Regions from separate parts of the Arthrobacter gandavensis genome, predicted to be linked through region 2. Evidence: predicted binding sites of a transcription regulator. Region 2 holds the regulator's gene; the other holds the start of a gene.
What was found. Region 2 encodes Rex, which represses fermentation and respiration genes when NADH is low (regulators of the CRP and FNR family bind a similar motif). Its sites were predicted from a motif close to CTTGTGAANNNNTTCACAAG; they were not measured.
Positions count from the first base shown of each region.

Region 1 (3,204 bases), on a different contig from region 2:
TGCTGGCGAACGCCTACCACCTGTACCTGCAGCCGGGCGCGGACATCCTTGACGAGGCCGGCGGGCTGGGAAAGTTCATGAACTGGCCCGGCCCCACCTTCACCGACTCCGGCGGGTTCCAGGTCATGAGCCTGGGTGCCGGTTTCAAGAAGGTCATCAACATGAATGCCGACGGCACCACGCATGCCACCGGAGCGGACGACGACGTCGCTCCCGGCAAGGAACGCCTGGCCCACATTGACGACGACGGCGTCTGGTTCAAGTCCCACCTGAACGGGGACAAGCACCGCTTCACCCCGGAAATCTCCATGCAGGTGCAGCACCAGCTGGGCGCGGACATCATGTTCGCCTTCGATGAGCTCACCACCCTGCTGAACTCCCGCGCCTACCAGGAGCGTTCGCTTGAACGCACCCGGCTCTGGGCGGAACGGTGCCTGGTGGAACACCGCCGGCTCACCGAGGAACGGTCGCACCGCCCCTACCAGGCGCTCTTCGGCGTCCTGCAGGGCGCCCAGTATGAGGACCTGCGCCGCAAGGCGTCCCGTGATCTGGGTGCCATGGGGTTCGACGGCTTCGGGATCGGCGGCGCACTGGAGAAGGAAAACCTGGGCACGATTGTGCGCTGGTGCACCGAGGAACTTCCCGAGGACAAGCCGCGGCACCTGCTGGGCATTTCCGAGCCGGATGACATCTTCACCGCGATTGAAAACGGAGCGGACACCTTCGACTGCGTCTCCCCCACCCGGGTGGCACGCAACTCGGCGTTCTACACCCCGTACGGCCGCAAGAACCTCTCCAACGCCAAGTTCAAGCGCGACTTCGGCCCGCTGGTGGACGGCTGCGACTGCTACGCCTGCGCCAATTACTCGCGTGCCTACATCCAGCACCTGTTCAAGGCCAATGAGATGGTCAGCCACACGCTGATCTCAATCCACAATGAGCGTTTCACCGTGAAACTGGTCGACGACGCCCGTCTGGCCCTCGAGGACGGCACCTTCTTCGAGTTCAAGGACGAGGTCCTGGGGAAGTACTACAGCTAGGCCTGGGCGTTCTCCCGCGCCCTGTAGGTCGGCTCGCGCTTCTTGATTGCCTTGATCACCGCTGAGGTCACCGGGACAAACAGGAACTCAATGGCGGTCTTGTAGACAAAGCCAAAGATCACGTAGTTCACGAACTGCCCCGCATCGGCAATCCCGATGACCGGCGCGGCAACGGCACAGAAGATCAGGGTGTCCGCGAACTCGCCGACTCCGGTGGAGGCCATCAGCCTGCCCACCAGCGCACGTTCGTTGAAACGTGCCTTCATCCGGGTGAGCACCATGGCGTTGAGCAGCTGCCCGGCCAGGAAGCCCAGCAGCGACGCCGCGACGATCTGCCAGACCGGGCCCAGCGCCGCCTCCAGGGCGGCCTGCTTCTCCAGCCCGTAGGCGTCGTCGAACCCCGGCAGCGCAATGATCACCGCGAAGGACAGCACGGCGAACGCAGCCATCGCGAAGCCCATGTAGATGGCACGCCGGGCGGCCTTGAAGCCGTAAACCTCGCTGATGACGTCGCCAAGGATGTACGCCAGCGGGAAGAGGAAGAACCCGCCGTCGGTGATGATGCTGAAGTCGCCGAAGACCGGACCCAGCACCACGCCCTTGGACGCGCCGATGTTGGAAATGATGATCACCACGCACATGAGGGTGAGGATCAGGTCGTAATGCGAACTGCCCCGGGAGGCGTAGCTGGGGGTCTGGCGTGCCTGGCGGGCAGCGGCCGGGGTTGGTGAAGACATGGATTTCCCGTTTCGGTTTAGTGGTTCGCCTGGGCTCCCGCCCGGCTGTATTAGCACTTGCCCGCTGTCCCGGGCGGCCCTCCTGAGGACCAGCGTCAATTCTGCCACGTTTTTGGTGCCGTCACATTTTTGAACGTGTTCAAAAATGTGCTCTAATGTCCCGGTAGGCAACTTGGAACAGGGGATCGATGGCCGCGGGGTCGAAGAGTGAGGCCACCCGGCAGCGGCTGGCTGAGGCAGCAACAAGACAGTTCCGCACCCTCGGTTTTGAGCGGACCACCATGCGCGGGATCGCCGCAGAAGCCGGCGTCTCCGTGGGCAACGCCTACTACTACTTCTCCTCCAAGGACGCGATCGTCGCCGAGCTCTACCGGTCGCTGCAGAACCAGCACCGCTCCGCGGCCCTGCCCCAGCTGCGCGAGGGCCACAACCTCGGCGAGCACCTGCGGGTCATCCTGCAGGCGAACCTTGACGTGCTGGCTCCGTACCACTCGCTGGGACACCAGTTCCTGAAGACGGCAGCCCTGCCGGTGCCCCCTGGCACCCGGAAGTCCTCCACGCCGGCCGACGCCGAGCAGGTGGGCCGCGGCAAGTCGATCGCCGTCTACCGCCAGGCGGTGCAGGCTGCCCGGCCGCAGCCGCCGCTGGCCGTGCGCGATGACCTGCCCGAACTGCTGTGGCTGGTCCAGATGGGCGTGACGCTGTTCTGGGTCTACGATTCCTCGCCCGGTCAGGCCCGCTCCCGGCGCCTGGTCACAAATACCGCTCCCCTCGTGGCCAAGCTGGTGATCCTCTCCCGCCTACCCGTAGTGCGCAATATCGTGGAAGATGTGGTGAAGCTGCTGCGAGGAGCGCGATCGCATGACTGAAAAAGCGGATGACGACGGCGTCTCCCCGGCGGATGCCGAACGTTCCCCTTCCGCCGGGGGCGCGCCTTTCCTGCTCGCGCCCCGCGTAACATTCGGCCCCACCGCGTTTGTCACCGGATATGCCATCGCCTGCCTGCTGGTTGCCCTGATAGCCACGGTGGCGATTGGCTGGGGGACCTCGCGGGATTTCTGGGGTTATCTCTGGATCATCGTGATTGCCGCGTTCTACGCCGCCGGCATCGGCCTGGTGACCGCCGCTCCGGTGGGCCTGGCCCTGGGGCTGCTGCTGCGGGACGTCCCCAACCAGTGGCTTCATGTACTGGCCTTTTTCCTGGTGCCCACGATCCTTGCCTGGGCAGTCATCGGGTTCATTGCCGGATCCATTGGCGTGCCCCTGCTGATGGCGCTGGCGATCGGGGTCTCCGCTGCCACCGGACGGCTTGCCGTCTGGCGCCTTATGGACGTGCGCTACTAGTACGGCGGCCTGCAGCGAAACCGGGTGGCGGGCCGCGGCGGATTAGGTAGAAGATGGACCCATGTCTTCAACAACACATCCCC
Region 1 is NZ_BAAALV010000005.1:111,044-114,247, reverse strand. It holds gene tgt (tRNA guanosine(34) transglycosylase Tgt) at 1-1,040, shown strand, start outside; gene ABFX29_RS12790 (queuosine precursor transporter) at 1,037-1,777, opposite strand; gene ABFX29_RS12785 (TetR/AcrR family transcriptional regulator) at 1,966-2,646, shown strand; gene ABFX29_RS12780 (hypothetical protein) at 2,639-3,121, shown strand; gene thiD (bifunctional hydroxymethylpyrimidine kinase/phosphomethylpyrimidine kinase) at 3,183-3,204, shown strand, end outside.
Region 1: ABFX29_RS12790 (queuosine precursor transporter) is a predicted target of Rex. The motif match lies at 1,904-1,923, and genes of this name have one in related genera.

Region 2 (3,204 bases):
CACCCTCGGGAGCACGGCGGGGCTTCGATTCTCCCGGTCTTGTGAAGGCGGCGACGATTATGACGACTCCTCCCGCAGCGCCCCGCTCATCCCGAGCAGGCACCAACTCCCTCGCCAACCGCATCCTGCATCCCGGTCTTCACCGGCCCGCCGAAAAGGATGATTCGTCCCCGGGCCGGGATCTGCAAACCGGCGATGCTGCCCCGCATCCGCCCAAACCCGCTGCCGGCCACGCCGGCATGGGCCGCTTGTTCGGCTGGGCCCGGTTCCCGGACGCAGTCATCCAACTGGCTCTTTCCTCGCCCGCTGCCCACCGCCCGCGCCGGAGCGAGTCTGTCCTCAACGGATCGGTGAACCTGCCCGCAGACAGTACCGCCCGGACGGTGTCCAGCCCGGCAGCCGTCCCCGCAGGGCAACCTGCCAAACCGCCGGTACTGCCGCGCCCCGCAGCCAAAACGCCGTCCCGCCCGAGCCACATGCCGTCGGCTCCTGCAGCAGCACCGCGGCCGCCGCGGATCTCCGACCGCAAGACCAGGCGTCCGGCTCCTTTTCCCGTGAAGGCCGCAGTCCTGTTCATCACTGCAGGGGGTGTGCTGGGCCTGATTGCCGGCCTGCGTGCGGCGTTGGATCCGGATCGGCCGGCCCCCCAGGCAGCTGCCCAGCTGGCGGAGCTGCGCGTTCCGGTTGAGACGATCCTTTCGCTTGCCAGGGTTGCGGATGTTGCCGTTGCCGCGGTCGCGTTCGGAATCTTCCTGCTGCTGGCTTCCCTGGTACGGGACGGCAGGAGCTGGGCACGGACCGGTGCCTGCGTGGTGGTGGCCGCAGCCCTGTTCTTTGGGTTCCGGGATGGTTCCTTTGTCCATGTGGCCGGGGCCCTGCTGGCTGGGCTGGGAACCGGTCTTGCGTTCATGCCGGCCAGCAGCCGGTATTTCGCAACCCATGGCGGAAGGACCGCCTAGGCTCTCAGCGCATCAGGCGCGCCTGGGCATCGGTTGCGAGTGCGGAAACCTGGGCGCGCTGCGCGTGGTAAGCAAGGATCTGCAGTTCAGTGGCCATGTCCACCTTTCGGATCTGGACCTCCGGAGGCGCCTGCAGGACCACCGGCGCAAAGCTGAGGATGCTCGTAATTCCGGCGTCCACCAGGCGTGTGCACATCTCCTGCGCCGCATCAGCGGGAACCGCGAGGACAGCCATGTTGGCCCGGGTCTTCTCCAGCACGGCTTCCAGCGACTGCACGTCAGAAATGCGCAGCCAGCCTACTTCCTGCCCCACGGTCAGCGGATCGGCGTCAAAAAGCGCCACCACCTCAAAGCCCCTGGACCCAAAACCCGGGTACCCGGCCAGGGCACGTCCCAGGTGCCCGGCACCAACTATCGCCACCCGCCAGTCCAGGGTCAGGCCCAGGGCTGCCGAAATCTGGCCGCTGAGATAAGGCACGTCATAGCCAACCCCGCGCGTTCCGTAGGAACCCAGATAGGAAAGGTCCTTGCGCAGCTTGGGAGAATTCACCCCCGCCGCTTCCGCGAGCTCCTCGGACGACACCCGCTCAACGCCCTCAGTCAGCATGGTCCCCAGGACCCTGAGGTAAACCGTCAGCCGTGCAAGGGAGGCCGGCGGAATGTGCCGCCCGTGCGCAGACACGGCAGGACCCGCGGCGTCTGGATCATCCGGCATACTCACTTCGGCAACTTTCGTTAGCTATGGGCTGCGGTGCGGCTCCTGCAGGCGGGGCGGCCCCGAGAGATTCTCCACTTTATGACCGGTTCTCCCGGCGTCCAAGTGTGTGTAGCGCCCGGTTACGCTGCCAGCAGGCGGCGCAGGCGCGCTTCATCGATTTGCCAGAAATCGCGCTGCACGCCGTCGATCATCAGCACTGGAATCTCTTCGGCGAAACGTTCCTGAAGCTCGGGGTCCTCCTCGATCGAGCGTTCCTGCCAGGGGACTCCGAGATCGGCCGAGACCCGGTCCAGAACCTCACGGGCGGCCTGGCAAAGATGGCAGCCTGGGCGGGTCAGCAGAAGGAGCTCAGGTACATGGGCTCCGGAAGAGGCATCTTTCATGACTTCCAACTTAGCCTCCCAAGCCGCGCTTCCGCGTTCCGGTGAGGTTTTTCAGTAGACTTCTTGCATGCCCCGTCCCACGCTCGTCCGTGCCGCCGATTCTCCGGCCGCGGCAGGCAACCCGGGAGAAGCAGCATTCTTCGACGTCGACAACACCCTGATGCGCGGTGCCAGCCTGTTCCACGTGGGCCGGAAAATGTACCAAAAGAAGGTCTTTACGCTCCGCGAAGCGGCGGGGTTCGCCGTCAAGCAGCTGCGTTTTATGCTCCAAGGCGAGAACCTGAAGGACGTGCACAGCGTCCGGGACGCCGCCTTGGCGTTCGCCACCGGACTGGCCGCCGAGGACGTCCGCATCCTGGGCGAAGAAGTTTATGACGAGATGATCGTCTCCAAGATCTGGCCGGGAACCCGTGCACTGACCGAACAGCACCTCAAAGCGGGCCGCCCGGTCTGGCTGGTTACCGGTACCCCGGTTGAAGTCGCCTCTGTGATTGCGAGCAGGCTCTCCCTCACCGGTGCACTGGGAACCGTCAGCGAAGTCACGGACGGGCTCTACACCGGGCGCCTGGTGGGTGAATTCCTGCACGGACCGGCGAAGGCAGCCGGTGTGAAGGAACTGGCCGAACAGGAGGGCCTGGACCTGGAGCGCTGCTGGGCGTACAGCGACTCCTACAACGACGTGCCGCTGCTCAGCATGGTGGGGCATCCCGTGGCGATCAACCCGGACGCGCGGCTGCGCCGCCATGCCCGTGACCACAACTGGCCGGTTTATGATTTCCGCTCCGGACGCCGGGCGGCAACGCTGGGCCTGAAGACGGCTTCACTCGCAGGTGCGGCTTACGGGCTGTGGCGCGGATTCTCCTGGGTACGTTCCCGCTAACAGCAGCCCGCCGGAGCACTGGAGCAGCAGTGGCTTAAAAGCGGAAGCCCGCCAGGTCCTGTTCGGACGGCGGGCTTCGCGGCAGCTAAGAAGAATTTACTTCTTATTGCGGCGCTGGTGGCGGGTCTTACGAAGCAGCTTACGGTGCTTCTTCTTGGCCATACGCTTGCGGCGCTTCTTGATTACTGAACCCACAGAGTCCTCACAAACTTAAATTAGGAGCCATGCCGGTCCCCGCTTCCGTCAGGCCTCATGGCCCGCCAG
Region 2 is NZ_BAAALV010000002.1:834,172-837,375, reverse strand. It holds gene ABFX29_RS07160 (hypothetical protein) at 60-959, shown strand; gene ABFX29_RS07155 (redox-sensing transcriptional repressor Rex) at 964-1,674, opposite strand; gene ABFX29_RS07150 (glutaredoxin family protein) at 1,797-2,060, opposite strand; gene ABFX29_RS07145 (HAD family hydrolase) at 2,128-2,940, shown strand; gene ABFX29_RS07140 (30S ribosomal protein bS22) at 3,037-3,135, opposite strand.